DNA from 2 places in the Shewanella sp. BC20 genome. Region 1 is predicted to be linked to the other one. Evidence: riboswitches for the same ligand, from Rfam matches in the RefSeq annotation. Region 1 holds a riboswitch; the other holds the start of a gene.
The links. A riboswitch is a leader RNA that binds a small molecule or an ion and turns the genes downstream of it on or off. The one in region 1 is predicted to bind cyclic di-GMP.
Positions count from the first base shown of each region.

Region 1 (12,162 bases):
GATCTGCCGATAATCCACCACGCCCGCTTCCCAAGTGCCCTTCACTTTGCCCGTTGCAGTGCCCGTGAAAGGATTGTTACCGCTATAGCCATTCACCCCAGTCCAGCCACGGCCGTACATCGCTGCGCCGACCACAATCTTACCCGGAGTCACCCCTTGAGAGAGCAGTGCTTTTACGCCTTTGTCCGTGGTGTAACGGGTATTTGGATCCCAGCTCGCCTCATAGAGATTGGTTTGATGTCCAAGCTCCGTATTGGTCCAGCCGCCATTAAAGTCGTAACTCATCAGGAAGATGTAATCCATATATTGCTGCGCCGCCTGATAATCGACCTTAGCAATTTTATCGCCGCCCGCACTGATGGCCGACGTCAGCTCATAGGTGCGTCCGGTTTCGGCGCTGAGCTCATCGAGCATCGCCCGCAGTTCACGCATCAGGGTGATATAGGTTTGTCCGTCATTGGCATTACCTAAGCTTGGGTTAGCACCACTGCCGCCGGGAAATTCCCAGTCGATATCGACACCATCGAAGAACTTCCAAGTTTGTAAAAACTCCTTCACTGAGGCGACAAAGGTGTCGCGCTTGGTTTTATCCCCCAAAAAGTAGAAGGGATCGGAGAGCGTCCAGCCACCAACTGAGGGGAGGATCTTCAGATCGGGATAGGCTTGTTTTAACGCCATCAATTGGCCGAAGTTGCCTTTGTAGGGATCGGAATATTCACTCACCCCCGCCTGCGGCATTTGCACCGCCGCCCAAGGGTCGTGAATCGCCACTTTAAAATCGGCACGGCCAGCACAGGCGCGCTGCAATGCCTCAAAGCTACCTTCGATTTCCTTTAAGCTGTCGTTGATGCCATTGCCACCACAAATCGGGGTAAAGCCATATAAAATATGGGTTAAGTTTTGTGCAGGGATCTTATCGACGGGGAATTTACGTCCATAAACACCCCACTCCACAAAGTAACTTCCCACCACTTTGCCGGATTTATTCACATAGGGACGATTGTTTTCCTTCAAAGGCGCATTGAGTGGCAGTAAATGACTGCCATCAGTATCGGCGACTAAGATTTCCCTCGCATCACTGGCGCTGCAACCTTCGTTATTACAGAGCTGCACACGCATTTGATAGCGCCCACCCTTATTAACCTTGAAATTGGCCGTACCCGCCGCACTCGAAGGACCTTCCCATGCCACATTTCCGTTGAGTAACACCTGCGCCTTATGGCCGATATCGCCGTTATACAAGTTCCAGGTCACGGACACATCGGCGGCATCTTTTACCGTCACTAATTGGTTATAGGCTGAGGCGGCTTGATTCACCTCGATAATGGCAAACTTGGTTTCCCCCCAACCTAAAGTCGGTTTTCCGGGGAGCGCCGCAAAGGCTTGAAAACTGGCAGCGGATGCCAGCACCGAGGCCACCAGCATCGCCGAGGTGGAGATTTGAGTCTTAAACATGAGATTTCCCTATTGAGTAAGTTATGCATCAATAAGGCAAACAAAGCGTAGACAGGAAACAACACTCTTAAAACCATGTGCGTACAACGGCAGCATGAAGAAACAACCTGTGGTATCCCCGCTATCATAGGTACAAACGAACCCTTAGACCGGAGGCTTTGCGTCCCAATCTTTCAATTGGTTTGCCTTTTTCACTAATGACAACGTTGTCATTACGTTAATTAGCATATGCCGCTATAGCGTTAAATTGCAACTAAATATTAACAAACGGGCCGTTGTACCGATTATCAACGCAGTATTGGCTTTAAAGAAAAGTAAAACCATTGAGTGCAAAAAATAAGCAATGAATTGTATTTAAAAGGATTGCTTATGCCATGGAGCCCTATCATCGACTCGTATCGCCAATAAGAAAGACAATAAAAAATAAATCGAAAGTCTTAAGAAAGCGGTTTGCAAGACGCAGTTCAATAACTAGTGCAAACAAAAATGCGGTCATCGAACGAGGTGATATGCAGAGTGCACTGCAAACACACAAATCCGATGGCCGCATGCTGTTGTTCTCGACCCAAACGAAATCAATATCTGGATCAGCGTCAGTAAGCCAAGATTAATAGCCTAAACAAACTTATCACGCCTCAATCTTGGCCTATCCGCACCTCAATCGAAAGCCGTTAGGCGGCCTCCTTCGAGTAATCCCTTGCCAAGATCACCGATAAGCCACGGCAGACTAAGGTCTCCATATCATCGACACGATTAATCTTCATTTCGGCTAATGGAGCCCTGAGAGCCATGCGCCTTAAACTATCCAGACAACCCTTGTAGTACGGCGCGCTGTTCATCATGCCACCCGCTAACCAGATCCGATTAGGATTAAACAGATTGACCGCCCACGCTAGCCCCATCCCCAGATAAGTGCCGGCGAGATATAAATCATCGGCGGTGGAAATCTTACGGCCGCGGATAGAATCGCCACTGGCGAGCTGCTCGAGACTAAACTCCCCCGCCTCCGTCATCACCCGGCAATGCCCAAGCTCCCCCGCGACTCCCGTAGCCCCCGTAAAAGCCTTGCCGCTCAACGCGATCGACATGCCAATTCCAGTGCCACACATGACTAACAACTCACAGGCATATTTTTCGTCACAGGTTGCCTGCATACCGGCGTCGATATCATTGCAGATAAACTTAAGTTCGCCTTGGGTTTTCAAGGTTTCAAAGCTTAGCCCATTGAGACCGGGCAGAGATTTACAGGACACCAAACGATTCTGTTGTACGAGTCCAGGTACAGCGATCGCTAAATGGTAGTGCTGTAAATCATAATCCCGTTCCAGCGCCGCGATTTGATCATTTAAATCTTCAATTTTAAAGCCTTCACCCGTGGGGATTTTATATTGTTCTGTATGCCCCTTGAGTTGAAGTTCGAACAGGGCTTTGCTACCGCCCACGTCTATTGTTAATGTTTGCATCGCCAACTCCACTGATACATGTGCTCCCCTCTGACCCCGAGCGGAGATGGCGAATGTTAGCATAATGGGTAAATATTAGCGATTGAATAAAACTTAAGTAGCTAATTTGTAAGAATTAGTCAGAAGAACTGAGTGATAAAGATAACATTTCAATTTGGAAATTAGTCTAAGATCACAACCCTTGTTATCGCAAAGTGATGCCGAAAAAACAAAATTGTATACAAAATCCTTTATTCCATCCCCTTGCATCTTAGCCGTTGAGCTTGCGATAATCGCCGCCAATTCGCATCCTTTTCGCCAGCATTACGCATTATAATTTTGGCCGCCTACGTCAGCCGCCAATGCCAATATTTGGAGCCCCTATGTCGTTACCATCGTCATCACAATCCGTACAACCGAATAAAATTGCTAACCGTCTTGCCGCCATTCGTAGTGAACTCACCAGTGCCAATTTAGATGCCTTTATCATCCCGCGCGCGGACGAGTACTTAGGCGAATATGTGCCTGAGCATAACGAGCGTTTGTACTGGGCAACGGATTTTACTGGCTCAGCGGGCATGGCCATTGTCTTAAAAGACAAAGCCGCCATCTTTACCGATGGTCGTTATACGGTACAAGTGCGTCTGCAGGTGGATGCAAATCTCTTTAGTTATGAAAGCTTGACCGACACACCGCAAATCGAATGGCTATGCGATACGCTTGCAGCAGGTTCACGTGTAGGCTTCGATGCCCGTTTACACACCTTAGCTTGGTTTGAAAACGCCAAAGCCACGTTAGCAAAAGCCCAAATTGAACTGGTTGCCGTCGAACAGAATCCGATTGATAAGCACTGGCAAAATCGACCTGCACCGTCGAGCGCAGCTATCACGTTATTTAGTAATGAAAGTGCGGGTAAGACCAGCCTGCAAAAACGCACCGAGATTGGCGCACTAGTCAAAAAAGCCGGCGCCGATGTCGCGCTGATCGCCGCTTTAGACTCCTTCTGCTGGCTGCTCAATATGCGTGGTAATGACGTGCCGCGTCTGCCTGTCGTGCTAGGCTGCGCGCTACTTCACGCCAATGGCGATATGCAACTGTTTACCGATTTAAGCAAACTCCCTGAAGGCATTGAGGAACACGTTGGAGCGGGTGTGAGCTTTAAGAGCGAAGCTTCACTTGCCGATACCTTGGCAAGCTTACAGGGCGTGAAACTGCTCGCCGATCCCAATTCTGCCAACGCTTGGGCACAAAATATTGCCCGCGATGCAGGCGCTAAGTTAATCGCAGGTATCGACCCGGTCTCCCTGCCTAAGGCACAGAAAAATGCCGCCGAATTAGCGGGCATGCGCGCCAGCCATATCCGTGATGGTGTGGCCGTGAGTCGTTTCCTCGCTTGGCTCGATGCCGAGGTCGCTGCCCATCGTCTGCACGATGAAGCAACCCTCGCTGACAAGTTGGAAAGTTTCCGCCTCGAAGATCCACAATATCGCGAACCCAGTTTCGATACCATTTCCGCTGCTGGCGCCAATGCGGCCATGTGCCACTACAACCATAACAATGGCACGCCAGCCATGATGACGATGGACAGCATTTACCTTGTGGATTCTGGTGCTCAGTATCTTGACGGCACCACGGATGTCACCCGTACCATCGCCATTGGTAACGTAACCGATGAACAGAAGAAAATGGTCACCTTGGTATTAAAAGGCCATATCGCCTTAGATCAGGCCCGCTATCCGAAAGGCACCACAGGGCAACAACTCGATGCCTTCGCCCGTCAATATCTGTGGCAATATGGCTTTGATTACGACCACGGCACAGGCCATGGCGTTGGTCATTTCCTCAGCGTGCACGAAGGTCCGCAGCGCATCGGTAAAAACCTCAATGCCATCGCCTTAATGCCAGGCATGGTGTTATCCAACGAGCCAGGGTATTACCGCGCCGACAGTTTTGGGATCCGTTTAGAAAACCTAGTGGTAGTGCAACACTGCGAAGCCTTAAAGGGCGCAGAGCGTGAAATGTATGAATTCGATGCCTTAACGCTGATCCCAATGGATGCTCGCCTTATCGATAAGAGCCTGTTAACTCAAGGCGAAATCGACTGGTTTAATGCTTACCATCAGAAAGTGTTTAACACCTTATCGCCATTAATGTCGGGCAGTGAGCTTGAGTGGCTGACAAAGGCAACGAAAGCCATTTAATCAAAGCCCTAAAATAAAGGCGTGCATTCAAATGTACGCCTTATCCCTCGCCTTTACAGTCCATCTTTAGATATATGCCGTTTTCCCAAAGCGCTAACGACACTTTGCTTAATGATTGCTTAGTGATTTTGAATAAACCACTAACCATCAAATCTTCCAATTCAAATCAAAGTCATAGCGAACACCTAAGGCAAAAATAGTGTCATCTTCACGTTCATCGTTGTTCTGTTGCAGGCATTCTAGATGCAAGCGCACATTGCTCGCCGCTTGCCATTCTAAGGTGAGGTTATAGCCGTCATAATCCAGACTCGTACTATCCTCTATTCCATCTTTAAACCAAAAGTAGCCTAGCTTCAGTTTATAGGCATTGCCAAATGGGATAGCTAACGCACTATCAAAGGTACTGCCAGTACGGTTATTACCCATATCAAACTTGTATTCCTTATTTTGATAACCCACAGCGGCATAAATACCATTATTAAACTCATAGGAGATAACCCCGCCTGTGAGCTGCTCCTCTCCCGTTTTCACCTCGCCGGTATAAGTATCCTGCTGCAAGTATGCGATACCAAGGTGAACGCCATACTTATCAAAGCCTGCACCGACATTCACCGCATCTGCACCGCTACCACCAGCATTACCATCAAAAATACCAGATGCCATGATAGTGACAGGTTGGAATTTGACTTCGTATATCAGTGCATTATTAACAAAGAAAGGGCTTTCTTGATTGTAACCGAATGGACTATTAGCGTTATTAAACACATCAATATATTCAGCCACTAACGTATATTGCACTGGGCGCTGACGGCCAAAAGTCAACTGACCATAGGGAGAGGCTATTCCCGCAAAGGCGAGGCGAGCCTCACCGAATCGCCCATTATCGTCGAGACGAATTTTCCATTCGCCGCGGGCAATGGCACGCCAATTAGGCGCGAATTCGGTTTCTGCTTTTACGCCCAAACGCGAAAGCGCATCACCAATGTCCCATTGGTCGTCTGCCTTGTCTTGGTATTCTAAGGTGGGGCGAAGTGAACCATAGAGGGAAAACAGGCTATTACTCAAGGAGGACTGCATTGTAGGACTAGGTTGTTGGGTCGATTTTGCCTGTTGCTCCAATTCCTTAACTCTTTGCTCAAGCTGTTGCAATCGTTCAGCTTCTTCCGTGGTTTGAGCATAAACCTGCATAGTGACAGGAAGCAGACTAACTAATAGTAACTGTACGATTCTACTCATGATGAGTGCCTTCCTATATTCATATTTTCCGTCCCGAAGACGGGATAAAATCATGATTGATAGACTCAAGTAACCCGAAGCTGCGAACCTCAGGGGTTCATGAATGCTTCACTTCAAGGAACATCAATGACCAGCTGAATTTAGGCAAAACGCCAAGTCAAACACTCAGGTGCAGCCCGTCAGGCCGACGGGAAAATCCATAACATGCCAAAGCATTCAATGGCACTGTATTAATGTCCTTATGCTAAATGTCCTTAATATGAAATGATTCCATGTAAAACGGCCATATGTAGAACGGCACTATTCAAAAACAGTGCTTACCAACAGATCACAGCGAGTCGTAGCCGCTCTTAGTTGCAAGCTAAAAGATTGGCAATCACGCTACACTATGAATTTGTTCAGAATCGTATCTTGCTCTTTGATGTACTTAGTTTGCGTATGCATCGCTGTGTTAGCATTGACCGCGACATTCGACACCTGAACGGATAAATCTTTAATTCTAATAGTGTTGTTATTAATCTCCTCAGCAACCAAGCTTTGTTCTTCGGCTGCGGAGGCAATCTGCAGATTCATATCGCTGATCTGCATGATGGCTTCACGAATTTTATCCAACGCCGTATTGGCGCCCTGTGCACGCGTCACGGCATCTTTGGCATTATCTTTACTTTGACTCATCACATCGGTCACCGCACGGGCACCCGCCTGAAGCTGCTCTATCATAGAGCGGATTTGCGTTGTCGACTGCTGAGTCCTTTGAGCGAGTGTTCGAACTTCGTCGGCGACCACCGCAAAACCACGGCCAGAATCCCCCGCCCTTGCCGCTTCAATCGCCGCGTTTAACGCCAATAAGTTCGTTTGGTCAGCAATGTCATTAATCACTTTTAAGATGGTAGCAATATTATCCGTTGCTGCGCCCAATGCGTTGACTTCAGTTACCGCCATGTCGATCCTCGATGATAGGGCATTAATCGCATCGGTGGTTTCACTGACCACTTTTGATCCCACCCCCGTTGCCTCATCCGCCTCTTTAGCCGCAGAGGAAGCACCTTGAGCATTACGGGCAACATCGGATGAGGTCGTTGCCATTTCGTGCATTGCGGTTGCAAGCTGTTCGAGTTCATGTAGTTGTGAGTTCATCGCATCCGTAGATTGCTGTAACTCTAATGAGGTTATTTCGGAGCTTTTATGGATTTCTTGTCCAATAGACTTAGATTCAATAATTAATTGCTGTAAATTATTCGTAAAGGTATTAAACCCAATCGCCAAAGATGAAAACTCAGCGTCAGTTTTAGTATTTAAGCGTTTAGTTAAATCCCCCTCTCCCGAGGCAACATCTTGAATGGCATTATTTAATGTCTGTAATGGCCGCATTAAACTCGTAATTAAGAACAGCAATACTGTGATACTGATAATTAAGGCGACCACAGAATAAAAAATTGAGCTATTGCGTAAGTTCGTCACCGCAGCATAGGCAATAGCCTCATCTAAAATAACACCAACATACCAATCCTCCCCTGATACACGAGAGAATCCAAGGGTATAGTTTTTACCATCGAGAGTGACTTTTTGTGGACGCTCCATCACCTTGATATTGGGCAAAAAATCACTCATTGGTAAACCATTTCGTTTTGCATCGGGATGCGCGATAGTGGTTCCATCACCAGAAATAATAAATACATAGCCCGCATTAAATAGCTCAACTTCATTCACAAGCTTTGCTAAACCAGCAAGGCTAACATCATAAAAAATAGCGCCAATAAACGCGCCCTTATCCTTGACCGGGGTAGCTATGGAGACAAGTATCTCCCCAGATGCAGAATCGGCATAAGGCGCTGTAATAATCAACTTGTCAGATTGTTTTGCGTCCGTATACCAAGGGCGAACTCTAGGGTTCCAACCAGCTCCTGGATCCCAAGTCGGGTCATTATTAATATTGCTACCGTCTTTTTCGTAACCAAAGCCGACAAGTAAAAAGGTGTTTTTAACAACAGGAAGGTTAATGACCGACGATATGTGTTCTGGCTCGAGGTCTTGCTCGATTAAACTCGTGGTATAGGCGGCAATTTTTTTACGGGCTTCAATTTCTGAGGACACAGTATTACGAACGCCGTCGACAATTTCGGTGACGCTCGTTTCAAGCTGCGACTTCATTTCTTTTTGAATGGTAAAATATTGGGTTGTCGTTAATAAGGCGACCGTCAATAACAAAAGTACTGAGGATGCTGCAACAATCTTATGACTGAACTTCATTTTATTTCCTATTGAATACTTAACCCATTTCAACCGAATAACATTTAATCGCAAAAATAAAAATCAAGACGAATAAATAAAACCAAATGAATTTGATGAATATACTATCGTTTAAATAGAATTAAATTATGTATAATTTGGCTCATTATTTGAGTTCATTCTTATTCTCAAAGCCTATTAAATTTATTTAATAGGTATAGTCATCATTTCGTATGAAAGCCAGTTTCGGCCTGTTTTTTTTAGCGAACATATTAGCCCTTAAACTCAGAGGTGAATCGTTAGCAAGAGGGCTGCTCTGTCACCATTCAATGATTATTTTCGGCTCAATATATCAGCCCTAGTTCTGGCTCACCTTTTTCGTGCAATTCAAAGAAACTAAGCGTATGAATTTTTTGGGCTTAAGTTCGTTCTTATGTGAACGACCATTTGCTAGGTAAGTCGAAGGCATATGGATTGGCCATGTCGAGCATCGAGTTCACAATTGCACTTAGTTATGTAGCATCCGTTTTCACCCCTTGTGCTGCTTCCACAAGATAAGAGATTGAAGTGATGACGGCCAATCTTTAGGTAACAGGTCAAGTTTTAAGGTAATCACACAAGTATCGATAGCGGATAAAACACAAAATCAACCATTAAACAGGATAAAAAATCGTTTTCTTTAAGATAAAAACACTAATGTTTGCAAAACCTTATAAAAGCAATAAAACATTACTTTTGTTGAGGACAAAGCGAAAAACCGCTCTCCAATAACCACACAAAAATGATACCATTATCACATAATAAGCCGACTCCAATGAGAGCTGGCACCCGTTTTACCAGTTACATTTACCCCAAAGTCGTATCGGCCCTGAATGGACACACTAAATGAGCCAGAGTAACCCTAGCCGCAGTAACACCAGTCAACTCCACAGTAACGCACAAGAAGTCCGCCTCACACCACAAGACGAATTGATTTCCACAACGGATACCCGTGGGATCATTACCTATGTTAATCAACGTTTTGCCGAAGTATCGGGTTACAGTGCCGAAGAGTTAATCGGCCAACCCCACAACAAAGTGCGCCACCCAGATATGCCCAGCGCCGCCTTCAAAGAAATGTGGGAGAAGCTGAAATCCGGCCAATCCTGGCGAGGCATAGTCAAAAACCGCTGTAAGAATGGCGGTTTCTATTGGGTCGATGCCTTTGTCTCTCCGCTGTTTGAGAATGGGACTATCATCGGCTATCAGTCGGTGCGTATCCAGCCGCAGGCGGCCTATGTCAGTAAAGCCACGGATATATACCGCAGACTAGTGCAAAACAAGCCCATACCTAAGCCGCTGAGTTTGATGCAAAAACGATTTGTGTCAGCCGTGGTGGCCACCACAGGGTTACTGATTGCAGGTTACTTTTGGGGTTGGGGTGTGATTTTCGCAGGGGCGATTTTAATGAGCCTCAATCTGGCCATTTTCTACGATGAAGCCTTCCGCATTCCAGCCAAATTGGTTGAAATGCAAGAGAAATATGACTCAATCAGTCGCTACATCTACTCGGGCGCCGACACTTCATCGATTCTCGATTTCCAATTGATCCTATTGCAAGCCAAGATGAACGGCGTGCTTGGCCGCACCCAAGATCAGGCCCACCACTTACATGCGATTGCCGATCAGCTGGTGGTGACGACAGAACAAACCTATGTCAGCCTTGACCAAGAAAAAAACCAACTAGAGCAACTCGCCAGCGCGATGGAAGAAATGAGCTCAACCATTGCCGAGGTCGCACAAAATACCCAACTGACCTCGACCAGCATCAACACAGCCTACGATCTCTGCCTAAAAAGCAGCGCCAATATGAAGGCCAACACCCAAAAAGTTGAGCAATTAGCCAAATCCGTGGCCGATGCAGCCAATAATGCCCATCAACTCAATAAAGAAGCCGAACGGGTGGCCAGTGCCATGGGCGAGATTGACTCGATTGCCGAGCAGACTAACCTGCTCGCGCTAAACGCCGCCATTGAGGCGGCTCGAGCAGGCGAGCAAGGCCGCGGGTTTGCGGTGGTTGCCGACGAAGTACGCGCGCTGTCGAGCCGTACCCAATTATCGACCAACAGTATTTCCCAGAGCGTCGACAAGATGTTCAGCATGCTAAATGCCTGGGCGAAGGAGATGGAACAAAGTCGTCAACATGCCGAGTTATGCGCTAACGATATCCAAACTTCTGCCGAGAACGTCAATACCATTTACCAAGAGGTGAGTGAGATCCACACCTTTGCCCAGCAAAACGCGGTGGCCGCCGATCAGCAGCGTCAAGTGGTGCATGAAATCACTAACAACATTCACTCCATCACCCAAACCAGCAGCGAAAACCTCGCGGCAACCCATCAAATTGGTGATGCAGCCAATCACCTCAAACAAAACGCCGAAAAGGCACTCGGCCTGCGCCGCGCCTTTGGTTAATTTGACTATCGCACCATTGTCGATGCAGACAATGGTGCGAGACGCTCTCCTCAGCCTTTCCAACGCCTTTATCCATATCAAAACCCGCTAACACTGCGTCATAAAAGCCCAAAAGGTTAAAAAGTACAGGTTTTAACCGAAAATTTTGCTATACTCCGCGCCCGCCATTTTTATGCTCACCGTGCAGTAAAATACTGGATGGGGGGAAATGCGTAACCAAGCGCATGATGATTTGACTCAAGTGTTAAAGTGGTTGCATTCGAGTCAAGGCGTTTGAGTGATTGAATAAGTGAACAACAGGAATCCAAAATGAGATTTGAATCTTTTAGTTTTTGCCCCGAGATTTTACGCGCTATCTCAGATTGCGGTTATCAAAAAATGACACCTATTCAGCAGCAAGCGATCCCCGCCATCCGCCGCGGACAGGATGTGCTCGCCAGCGCACAAACGGGCACAGGTAAAACGGCGGCATTCGCATTACCTATTCTGCAAAAGATGGCAGAAAATCCCAGCGAGACCTTAAAATCGAACGCGCGGGTATTAATCTTAACGCCGACTCGCGAGCTCGCAGCTCAGGTCGCCGACAACGTTGAAGCCTACAGCAACTATTTAAATTTCAGCGTGTTAACCATTTACGGCGGTGTAAAGGTTGAGACTCAGGCGCAAAAACTTAAACGCGGTGCCGATATTATTGTCGCGACGCCAGGGCGTTTGCTCGAGCACCTTACCGCCTGTAATTTAAGTCTCTCTAGCATCGACTTTTTAGTGCTCGATGAAGCCGACCGTATGTTAGACATGGGCTTTAATGCGGATATTCAAAAAATCCTCCAAGCGGTGAATAAGAAACGTCAAAACCTATTGTTCTCGGCTACTTTCTCGAGTGCGGTGAAAAAACTGGCCAACGACATGATGGTCAAGCCTCAAGTCATCAGCGCCGATAAGCAAAACACCACCGCAGATACCGTAAGCCAAGTGGTGTATCCGGTTGAGCAGCGCCGTAAGCGCGAACTCTTATCCGAACTGATTGGTAAGAAAAACTGGCAACAAGTGTTGGTCTTTACCGCGACGCGCGATGCGGCCGACACCTTAGTGAAAGAATTAAATTTAGACGGCATTCCCTCTGAAGTCGTCCACGGTGAAAAGGC
Region 1 covers NZ_NHRI01000001.1:363,310-375,471, forward strand. The annotation lists gene CBX96_RS01525 (glycosyl hydrolase family 18 protein) at 1-1,455, opposite strand, end outside; cyclic di-GMP riboswitch class I at 1,564-1,652, opposite strand; gene CBX96_RS01530 (ROK family protein) at 2,127-2,918, opposite strand; gene CBX96_RS01535 (aminopeptidase P family protein) at 3,281-5,098, shown strand; gene CBX96_RS01540 (porin) at 5,246-6,334, opposite strand; gene CBX96_RS01545 (methyl-accepting chemotaxis protein) at 6,716-8,617, opposite strand; gene CBX96_RS01550 (methyl-accepting chemotaxis protein) at 9,449-11,017, shown strand; gene CBX96_RS01555 (DEAD/DEAH box helicase) at 11,327-12,162, shown strand, end outside.

Region 2 (12,162 bases), on a different contig from region 1:
CGTACACTGGCTTACCTTGCTCACGGTTATAGGCGATGATGGCATCCATATATTGCGGACGCACTTTCATCAGCTCGCCATCTAATTCTTTCTCTTTCTTCTCTTCGCTCATGTTGGTGTCATACATGGCCACGGCGAATTGAATAAAAGGATCCTTAGAGGCTTTGAACTCATCAACGGATTTTTCCATCCAAGCTAAACGCACATCTTTGTTGCCCAGCTCGGTTTTGGCGTACATTTTGTCTAAGGTTTTCGAAAGCTTAGCTTCGTTAACCTTTTTATCGATACCAAAGGCTTTATCCATTGCAGGTAAGCGCTGCGCCTCGGGTAACGCGGCATAACGTTTGAGCATATCCAAGAGAACGGCCTTATCGACACTTGGCGCATAACGGCGGTCGATACGTTCCATGCTCGCCTTGAAACGTGTCATATCGCGGTCTTGGAAGCCAGGTTCGCGTTGCATATCAGGCAATTGCTTCTCATGGGCTAAACGGTACAGATTGGTCGCCGTTGGCACCATAGTAGTATTGCCAATGTAACTTAAAATCATATCCCGTTCTTGATGGGCTTTGCTTTTGGCGATCAGCGCGTCTAAGTCGCTTAAGGTTTTACCGTATTTGGCTTCGCGGCTGCTGTCTTTGGCAATCCATGCGGCAAGCTCGGCTTCACGGGCCTTGCGGTCGGCTAACATGGTGGATTTGCCATAAAACTCGATCATTGAGGTAAAGTTTTTAGCGTAGTTCGCTAAGCCAGCGATTTGGCTCTCATACTTAATGCGCTCGTCGCTGCCTTCTGGTGCCGTTTCTTTGATGATTTCAATAAAACGTTCGCGCAGCATCTTGCCTTCTGGGTAAGCCCATTCGAACTGATTTTGCACTTCGTTCGCGGTGCGGTATCTGTTAGTGCGGCCGGGGTAACCCGCCACCATCACAAAATCCCCTTCGCTCACGCCTTTGGCCGAGACTTTTAAGAAACTCTTTGGCTCGTAAGGCACGTTGTCGGCGCTAAATTCGGCAGGTTTACCAGTTTTAGACACATAGGCGCGGTAGAAGGAAAAGTCGCCCGTGTGGCGCGGCCACATCCAGTTATCGACATCGCCGCCGTATTTACCGACGCTGCCCGCTGGGTTATAGACTAAACGTACGTCGCGGATTTCTAACTGTTTTACCAGATAGTATTCTAAACCACCGTGGAAGCTATACACTTGGCAGCGGTAGCCTTCATCCTTTTCACACTCGGCAACGAGTGCTTTTTCTTGGTTCTCAACGCCTTGATAAAACTCACGGCCCGCTTTGTTTTCAAGCCCAGCGTTGACGCGCTCAGTCACATTGGTCACCTCTTCGGTGACATAAACGCGAGAACCTGGCGCGGCGGGTAATTCATCGGCAAAGGTTTTAGCTAAAAAACCGTCCTGCAACAGGTTTTTCTCTGCAGTCGAGTTATATTGAATCGAACCATAGGCACAGTGATGGTTTGTCACCACTAAGCCTTTTGGCGAAACAAAAGATGCCGTACAGCCACCTAGGCTGATCACAGCATTCATGGGGAATTCGGTCAGTTTGGAAATCGATTTCGCATCAATCTCTAAGCCTTTCGCTTTGAGTTCATCGGCCATTGCGGGCAATTGGTGTGGCTGCCACATACCTTCATCGGCATGGGAGGCAAAACTCGCCGCCACGGCAACTGAGAGTAACCATTTTTTCATTATCTTAAGTCCGTTTTAGGTGAAGAAAGCCGAGCGCTTGCGAGGCCATTTCTTATATTTATTGGGATTACATGCCACTTTGGTTAACGCTAAAAAGCAAAAAGTCAGGCACTGGGCCTGACTTTAGCATATCGCACGCACTCTATAACAGAGTTAGAAAAATTCGCTTACAAAGCAAATACATTCATCATATTTATCGGTTTAACTCTGCCGTTTCAGTACGCTAAACGGCTTTAACTTACAGCGCGACAAATAACTGAGCGCCGATAATCACCGCGCCTAGCAGTCCCGCAATCCCGAGGGCAAATGTGCCGCCAGACACTTGGTATCCCTGCGGCGTGGCTTGGCGCTGACGTAGTGCCATCACGATCGGTAGGAAGATAATCATCACCACCAGCGGCACGGCGGCAAAGCCTAATACGGCAACAAAACCTTCGGGGACATAGAGCGCGCACAACAGCGGCGGCACAAAGGTTAACAACCAGGTTTGGGCCCGGCCGAGGAAGGTCTTCTTCGCGCGGGTCAGTTCGGCCACAAAATCATACAGACTTAAGGTTACCCCGAGGAAAGAGGTGATTAAGGCTAAATCCGCAAACAGCGAAATACATTTGCTGATCCAAGGCGTGTGGGCAATCTCTTGTAATGCACTGATCAGCGCAGGTAAAGAGCCATTAAAGCTGCTGATTTCGGTGCCACCCACTGTGCCTAAGGTCACCAATAACCAGAAGATATAACACGCGAGTGGAATGGTTGAACCGATTAATAATACCTTGCGCAGCGAAACGGCATCGCCATCCAAATAACGTACTAAGGTCGCGATACACACGTGAAAACCGAAGGAGGTAAACACCACGGGAATCGCCGCCATCCAACTGCTGGTCATGGACTCGGCCACTGCACTGGTTGCCATACTCGAGATACTGACTTCCGGTAATAAAAACAGCACGACCACAATCAGTAATAAAATCATCAGCGAAAACAAGAAGCGCGAGGCTTTATCGACCCAAGCCACCCCTAAGGCCGCAAATCCACCCAGCACTAAGGTAAACAGCACGACCGCCAGTTGGTTATCTAACACGAGGTCGAACATATTTTTGGCTTTAAGCACTAACAGCGATGAACCGCCCGTCAAATACGCCGCCGTTAAGGCAAAGAGTAAGCTGAGAAAGGAGGCGCCTTGCACCATTTGGCCTTTCTTGCCGAGGAGTTTGCCCGTGATGGCATGAACGTTATCACCGACGCCTGAGCGCAGGTTAATCTCAAGCATTAACAATGAGGTATAGGCTGACAAGCCCCAAATCACCACCATTAACAAAATGGCTGGCACCATGCCTAAGGCGGCCGTGGCTAAGGGTAAGGCTAACATTCCCGCGCCAATGGCGGTCCCCGCGACAATGGCTATCGAGCCTAACATTTTTGAATTCACACAATTATCCTGTTCAAGTATTAATTATTATTTTTTAAGGTTTTTTGAGTAGATTTGAAGGATAAAGCCTTGCGCACTCTGTGATTAAGCCAACAGCAATCTCAAACGAAAAGCGTCACTAAACTTAAAGCATCCAATCCGATCTCAAAGAGCAGATCAATTGGCCCCAATAGCTTTTGAATATTTCAACCCAGTCGCCATTGAGGCTAACTAAATCGTTTGCAGAAAAGTGACATTAATTTCAACCGTGATTGCCTTAGCAAAGCAGCGACGTCGCGCGTAAAAGAAGATAGCTCTGGACATTAACAGAGCCAACCCCAGCGGGCAAGCCAGTTATAGACAAAGATGACGCCGCTTTGGCTATCCGAAGGGGAAATGTGAGTAAAAGATAAAAAATCGAGGCGGAACTGTTATCAAAACAATAACCCCTGCAACACCTGTAGCGTTGCAGGGTTTATCAATGAGTCTAGCGATTCGCTAACGGAGATACGGGATTGCGCTAAAGCGAATTAACGCGACTCACAATCCGCTTATTCCCCAGTTAACCGATTACAGCTCAGTCCAAGCCATATTCCAAGAGCCGCCGACACCCGGTTCAAACCCGGTTGCAGTTGGCGACCATTGCATGCAATAACCACTGTAAGGCCAAGGTTTACATTGATAGACCTTGCCAGTTTTAGGTTGCAGCACTTTAGTACCCGCCACATAGTTTTTAACTCCCTCGGGGAAGACAAAATCGGCATCCGGCGCTGTGGCTTGATCTTTTAAGAACAGATCGAAGTTTTGCTGGATAACCTCACCTTGCTTAGGCTCGCCCTTCACTTGTAAGTGATAATGGCCTTCCTTTGGCGCGACGACATCAAGCACTAGACTCGCGTTGGTGTTATTGACCGCTTGGGTCACATAACCAGCTGCCGTGCCATCGTGGCTAAATAGGTAAGCCGAGACCTGCATATCCGCATTAGTGCTGACATCGAAACTGACCTTTGCGGCACCATCGACAATGGTGTAATCATCGGCCAGTGACGTGACATCGAGCTGATTGCCCGGCGCAGGCGCAATATCGAAGCTCACTTCCACTCGCTCTAGGCCCGAATTAGGCGCGGCATAAATCTCATTTTTACCGTAAACGGGCGAGATCACCCCAGAGGCATTCTTCTGCCCCGCCTTAAGTTGTGGCTGCTGGGCATTAATGGCACTGGCTAACAGGAATGTCCAATTTTGTTTGGCACCTTGAGTGGTGTCGGCAATGGTTATCTGGGTTTGCTTGGCAGTTTGCTCGCCATTAGCATCAAACACCCGCGTCATCACCTTATCGCCCGCCTTAAGATCGAGTGACGGATTGATATCGCCAATATCGGTCCACTCGCCCGGCACCACAACATCTGAGCTAAAGTTCACATCGATGGCATTATAGAAACTGTTGGTGGTATCACCGACTTCCCACACGGCCAAAATCACGTGATAACCGCTTCTGTCTTCAGGTACATAACAGTTATGTGTCACTAACTTAGGCGGCTGAACCATGCCTCCATCGACCACACAGAAGGGAGCTAAGTCAAAGCTTGCACGGCTCAACGCTTGGTTTTGGTCCCACCCTTGGCGAGTTAAATAATAACGCCAATTGCGGGTCACATGGTTAGCGGTGAACTGCCAGCTAAAGTCATTCCAACCCGACTTAATGTCATGCTTAGACCAACGGCTTGGGCTCTGTTCATCCAAGGGAGAAAACGCAGCATTGGCTGCACTGGCAATTTTACCGTCGGCAGGGCCTGACTCAGGAAAACCTGATGTGCCTTCAACACTTTGCGGTTCCCATTGAACGGCGCCGCAGTTTAAATTGCTGCCAGTTTTACAGGCGTATGAGCGTGATTCTGGTGAAACCACATAACCGTGGGCCGACGCCGTTTGGCTAACGAGCGCACTCGTAGCGCTTAAGGCCAAGGCAATTAGGCTTAAACGAGCCAGTTGTGGGTGTTTGCGGTTAGCATTTGTGATTGATGTAAAAGCAGTTAGATGTGCCACTTTATTGTACTCCGTAGGGCGCCTTTCTCGACGAGATTGGCATAGGTATAAAAGTGGTATTTAGGCAAAACAGCATTAAGCAAAGCCGTTTATTTTTCAAAGAATTGAAAGCATCAGCCCAATTCTGAGGCAACCCCGCTATCTTAGTTTCAACATCCCTTTACAACCTTAGACCGGAGGCTTTGCGTCCTAATTTTTCAATTAGTTTGCCAAATACGGTGGATCTCTATTGAAGTTAACAGTATGTAACTTAAACATTGAGACCCGGCTAACCTAACAACAAAAGACAGCGTTGTCAAAATTTAAATTATTACAATTCAATGTGTTACAAAACGAAAAGCGGTATTTTATTGGCACCTGTCAGATTATTTGCCCTCTGACTCGATGAGTTTAATCTTGAAACCCTGTTTCACTTGGGTATAATGCCCACCTCGCTTCGGGGGAGTAGCTAACTGGATTTCGAGCCATCGATATTCAGGGTGAACATCAACATACTTGGCCGCATGCCATGGTGTTCACAGCAAATCATCGATTTGTCCTGCAAGACCTGAGCACAGTAACCGCACCTAGGGGTGGACGGTCTATTGTGCTTATGTCAAAAACCACCCCTAAAAGGATCACACTTGGAAGCGTTACTCGCCTCAACCTTTACGGTTGCCATCGCCGAGATTGGCGATAAAACCCAACTGCTTGCCCTATTACTCGCAGCAAGATTTAAAAATAAAACCGCGATTATCTTGGGTATTTTACTCTCGACTCTGTTTAACCATTTTGCCGCCGCTTGGCTTGGCCAATGGGCGATTAACTGGGTGAGCCCAGATGTAGCACGCTACTTGGTTGCCGCCTCCTTCTTTGCGATTGCACTCTGGGTACTGATCCCCGATAAAGTGGACGCCGAAGAGAGCCGTTTCTATAAGATGGGGCCCTTTGTTGCGACCTTTATTCTGTTCTTTATCGCCGAAATGGGCGACAAAACCCAGATCGCGACTGTCGTGTTAGCCGCTAAATACGATGCCTTAGCCATGGTGGTTGCAGGTACTACTTTGGGTATGTTGCTGGCGAACGTCCCAGTGGTTATTGCGGGACATTTTAGTGCCGAAAAATTACCAATGAAGTGGATCCACAGGGGCTGCGCAATTTTGTTTGCCCTGCTCGGCGTAGCAACCTTAATGGTTAACTGATTGATAAAATGAAGATAAAAAAAAGGCCAGTGATAACACTGGCCTTTTTTATTGGGCTAACGAATTAACTTATAACCCGAGAGCAGTTTGGATACGTTGACCATAATCGGCATCGGCTTTGTGGAAATGTGCCAGCATACGTTGCCGTACCTCTACACTTGCCTGACGCAGAGAGCCAGAAATCGTTTCCACTAAGCGTGCTTTCTCGGCTTCGCTGAAGATGCGATACAAATTACCCGCCTGAGTGTAATCATCCTGATTGTAACGGCTGTAACGCGCCGCTTCGCCATCTAAACGCAGTGGTGGCTCGGCAAAGTTTGCCGGTTCAACTAAAGCACCCGCAGTGCTGTTTGGACCATAGTTAGCCGCGGCATCGCCACCGGTTTGACTACCGTGGTACGGGCATTGTGTTCCCGCCATGGCACCCGCACGTTGGTGATGATTGGCTTTAGTCGCATGTGGGCAGTTTACGGGTAACTGGTTGTAGTTCGCCCCAATTCGGTAACGCTGCGCATCGGCATAGGCGAATAAACGCGCCTGCAACATCTTGTCGGGCGATGCGCCCACACCTGGCACTAAGTTGCTCGGTGCTAATGCCACTTGCTCGACTTCGGCAAAGTAGTTTTGCGGTAAACGATTCAACTCTAACACACCAATTTCAATTAACGGGTAATCGCCATGTGGCCACACCTTAGTCAAATCGAATGGGTTGATATGATAAGTGTTAGCATCAGCCTCAGGCATAATCTGTACGTTCACCGTCCAACGAGGGAAGTTACCGTCGGTCACTGCTACTACCATATCGCGCTGGGATGAGTCAGGGTCGATACCCTTTAACTTGTCGGCTTGCTCATTGGTTAAGTTCACTACGCCTTGCTGCGATTTGAAGTGGAACTTCACCCAGAAACGCTCACCTTTAGCATTCCAAAACGAGAAAGTATGCGAACCATAACCGTGCATTTGGCGGTAGTTTGCCGGAATACCACGGTCAGACATCAGAATCGTCACTTGGTGCATGGCTTCTGGGTTTAATGACCAGAAGTCCCACATAGCTTGTGGATCTTTCAAATTCGTCAATGGGTTACGCTTTTGGGTATGGATAAAGTCTGGGAACTTAATACCGTCACGCAGGAAGAAAGTCGGCGTATTGTTACCCACGATATCGTGATTACCACGAGCAGTATAGAAGCGCAGACCAAAACCACGGGGATCGCGCTCGGCATCGGCAGAGCCCATTTCACCACCCACGGTAGAGAAGCGCACGAAGGTCTCAGTTTGCTTACCCACACCGTTAAAGTGGTCGGCGATGGTGTATTCGCTTAAGTCTTTAGTCAGGGTGAAAGTACCGTATACGCCAGTCCCTTTCGCATGCACAACACGCTCAGGAATACGCTCACGGTTAAAGTGGGCAAGTTTTTCAATTAAATGCCAATCTTGCAGTAGTAAGGGACCACGCTCACCCGCTGACAATGAGTTTTGATCGTCAGCAATTGGAGAACCGCTTTGGCTTGTTAAATACTGTTGACTCATATCTTGCTCCTCATTCTTGATTGGTGTTAACCCAAGATTCAATTAAATCGTAAATGGTGGCCATGGCTTATCTCCTTGGCAGGGCGACGTGTTGTCGATGGAGTTAGAATAGGCAAAAATACGAATTCAATAAAACGATTAATATAGATTCAAATAATCTACATTTCAGATTAACGAAGAGTGCTTAGATCATTCAGGGAGTAAAGTTCACTCCCCGTATGTGATGAAATAGCCAGCAACAGAATAAAGAGTATGCCAGCCGTAACGCAAACCGACTTGGCAAAAATGAGAACTCGAGCTTAAGACAAACTTAAAAAATACTTCAATTGATTCAAAGTGCTACATATTACTCATTGACAGAGCTCGCCTGCTCGCGATAGATAACGACCAAGTAATAGGCATCGATTAACACGATAAAAAAGTTAACCGCCGCCACCGGGTAAGCTTGTATCGCAACCCCATAGGCAACGAACAATGCCGACCCCAACAAGTTCCACCAGCGTAACTTTTTGATGTTAGACATCATTAAAGAGATGGCTACCACCACAGACGCCAAATAACCAACCCATTCCCACATCATTGCACTATCCATATCACGTCCTTATTTATCGATTGATACAACTAAAACAGGTTGGTTGAGCCTTCTTAGCGTTTTACTACCGCCGCCGTCATCCGTGAAATACAGGTCAACTCCCCTGCACTATTATGGATTAAGATTTCCCACACCGAACTGCGTTTCCCCAAATGAACTGGTTTAGCCGTCGCGGTCAGTACGCCATTACGCGAAGCGCGTAAATGGTTGGCGTTAATCTCTTGTCCAACACAATAATATTGCTCGAAATCCACCACAAAGTTTGCGGCATAGCTGGCCACGGTTTCGGCCAGTGCCACGTTCGCGCCGCCATGGACAATGCCTAAGGGGTTATGTATCGCGGGCGTGGCAGGCATAGTCGCCTTCATATAGTCATCGCCAATCTCGCTGATCTCAATCCCTAGGGTCTGCATTAGGGTGCCTTTGCCCCCCATACCAGCATCTAAACGGGCACAATCCTCTAAAGTGACAGGTCTAAACCAAATACTCATTTCAACATCCTAGTAAAGAAAACCAGCTAGCAGTTTACTAAGAAGTGACTGAAGTTCAACACATAAGCATTGGCTAATAACAGCCAGATAATGGCAAAGAACCGCTACGCCTAAGTTAACCAATGCTTTGTGACAGCAAAACGACTAAACCAGACTAAGAACATTCCCCACAGGATCACCACGCTCGGCATCATAAGGGCATCGCTCCCCAATACCGCAGCCGCCTGCTGAATACCAAATACATAGCCCATTTGCACCAATACGGCGACAAGAGATGCAAGCAACACTTTATAAGAAAAGGCTTTTTTAATGAGTAACAACAAACAACCTATAAAGCCAGAAACCACCGCAAAACCAAACACACAGTCGAGCCAAGCGGGTGTCGATTCATAGAGCTTTATTTGATCTGGGCTCATTTGCGCCATGGCCTCAGGCGTCATGGTCATTTGGATAACAAATGCCAATAAGCCCATGATGTTCCATAACAAACTGATGAATGCGACAAAATAAAACCACAGTGGCGCTTTTGCCACGCCGATTACATGGTCGGAGCCAGTCGCTGCCATGTCCGCTCTCCTTGTGATCAAGGTACATAAAGTCCCACAACAACAGTGCCATAAAAAAGGGATGGTAAAACCATCCCTTAGCTCTGAGTTTAGCTCACAAACTCAGTTGTGAGCGTGCAATCACTCGATTAACGGCGACGGCGTTGTAGGCCAAATAGGGATAGCAAGGCTAGACCTAAGTATCCTAACGCACCACCATCATCCTTTGGTTTTGGCTCAGGTTTCGGTGGTTCAACAGGTGCTGGGTAGCTAAGTGCGACAATAACAGGATCGTGGTCAGACGCTGAGAAAGCATTCTCAGATTTGGCCAGTTCACCAGAGAATTTTTTGCCGTATTCAAACAGGTTAGATTCCACCGAGTTGATATGCCAATCTTCGATATCCACTAAACGCTTAGCAAGACTGGTGTTTGCTAAGGCATGGTCTAAGTTACCTAACTCACCGTTGTAGCTGTATGAGTAAGTACCAGCACCGTGAGCCTGAGTATTGAGGTTGATGAGGCCATAGCCCTTCTCAATCTTGCTACCTTGGCGCTCAAACACTTTGCCATCTAAGGTGGTCCATGAGGCGGTCATGATATCGCGCTCAGACTTGCTCGCATCGTAATCGGTCAATACGCGGATAGGATCTTCCATGCCGTAGGCATTCATATCACCAATCACCAGCAGATCGCCTTTAACGTCTTTTAAGGCTTCGCCGAGCACTTTAGCAGCCGATACGCGGAAGGCATTACACTTGCCCTGTTGATCGGCCGGATCGACTGACTCTTCGAAGTTGACCCAATCTTCTAAACAGCCTGAACCTTTTGATTTCAGATGGTTAACAACAACTGTTAAGTTCTGATCATGGATCTTAAAGGTTTGGGCTAGGCTGTGACGTTGGTAAGCATCGTTACCTGGGTTAGTTTCAGTCTTGCCATCTTTAACACGAGTCACACTGCCAGCGGTCGCGTGCTGCTCTGGAGTATCAATCGCACGGGCCGCACCCGCAAGGCTCACTTTACCCGCGCGGTAAAGCATACCTACAGTAATGGCATCACTACCGAAGTACTTACCGTCGTATTTATCTTCGTCGGTGATTTCAACGAAGCTGTAAGCATTTTCAGCGGTTTGCTTCTCGTTTAAGGCATCGACTAAGTTCTTAATCGCGCTCTTTTCACCAAAACCGTTGTTAGCGATTTCCATTAAACCGACAATATCGGCGTTCATGGCGGTGATAGCACTGACAATTTTCGCACGTTGCAGCAGCATTTCTTCTTCGGTCAAGGCGCCGCGGTTACTGCCCGATGGGTTTGTATCACCACCAACAACATCGTTAAAGAAGTTCAGCACGTTGAAGCTGGCGACACGGATATCGCCCTTAGTGGCGACACTTGGCGCGTCGGTTCTATCATCACCACGGATAAAGTCGCCAGCGGTAATAGTGTTGGTCGCCACTAAACGGTAGGCACCATAGCTGTAACCAATCACACCTTCGAGGTTGGTCAACTGGTCACCCACACGGATATAACCGGTTTCGACGTTAAAGTCAGGGAAGTAAGGAATAACACCATCGGCTGGCTTGTAATCAGATTCGATAAACAACTGATTTTCAAGGTTAGATTTAACTAAAGCTGTCGCTTCTGCTGACAATGCTGGATAAAGCTGAGTTGGCTTCATCAATGGCGCCTTGTAAGACACCAACATGTTATTGCGACGGCCAGCATAATCGTAGCTGAAGGTACGGCTGATCTTCAGATCGCTACCGGCATCCAGTTTCACGTTCATGCCTTCGTAGCGCTCTAATGCCTGCGCTAAAGTTTCGCCATCGGCCACATAGAATGGCGCCGCAGCGGGGACTTCGCCCTTAGCACCAACTTCAAATTTCTTGTCGGTTTTGATATCGATTTGGGTTAGGCCGAAGTATTCCTTCACCTTACCCTGAACACAGACTTCAACACCGGGTTGAATCGCTTCTGGTGGATTCTCACCTAAAAACACGAACACGCCGTCGGAAGTGTATGGCGAGTTATCACCCTTCACTTCTTGGAGATAGAAACCTTTGAATAAGCTCTCGCCACGGGCCGTCACCACACCGCGAACCGTCACTTCGCTTTCAGACTCGAATGCACCTTCAGGCACATAAGGGCTAGATTCACCCGCGCCTTGGACTTGATAAATCGGAACGATTTTCGCGCCGCTGCAGCTAAAGACTGGCGTTTCAGGTTCAGTTGGCGTATCTAACGAACCTAAACCTGTGAAAGTGTCCTTAGGTAATTGTTCCCACTGGGCAGGATTAAAGACAGTGTTGGCGACTAATGCGTCGAGTTTACGCTTAAGGGTGACATCGAGCCCCCAACCAGTCGGCGTTGGCACGTCACCGATAATATCGACCACAGCGCCATCTTTAACTAAGGCAACCGCATCGCCACCGTTAAAACTTAAAGAACCCGAAAAACTATCGACACCTTGAGGAAGGGTAATGACTGCGCTTGAGTTTAAAATGACTTTTGTCGATTTTGGCGCAATACTTTGTCCATCTAATACCTGCATATCTAAGGCATCAGTGGCGCCATCTTTATAACGAACGAGTTTATAACCCGCCAAATCAATTGCCGTATCACCGCTGTTATATAACTCGATAGCTTTGTTGTTTGAGCTACCTTCA
Region 2 covers NZ_NHRI01000011.1:5,777-17,938, forward strand. The annotation lists gene CBX96_RS12350 (S46 family peptidase) at 1-1,705, opposite strand, end outside; gene CBX96_RS12355 (aromatic amino acid transport family protein) at 1,944-3,119, opposite strand; gene gbpA (N-acetylglucosamine-binding protein GbpA) at 3,681-5,156, opposite strand; cyclic di-GMP riboswitch class I at 5,282-5,377, opposite strand; gene CBX96_RS12365 (TMEM165/GDT1 family protein) at 5,780-6,337, shown strand; gene katB (catalase KatB) at 6,407-7,867, opposite strand; gene CBX96_RS12375 (YgjV family protein) at 8,214-8,459, opposite strand; gene CBX96_RS12380 (PaaI family thioesterase) at 8,513-8,950, opposite strand; gene CBX96_RS12385 (hypothetical protein) at 9,061-9,516, opposite strand; gene exeM (extracellular exonuclease ExeM) at 9,645-12,162, opposite strand, start outside.
Region 2: it holds a riboswitch for cyclic di-GMP, as region 1 does, so the genes downstream of both, gbpA (N-acetylglucosamine-binding protein GbpA) here and CBX96_RS01525 (glycosyl hydrolase family 18 protein) in region 1, are expected to answer to the same signal.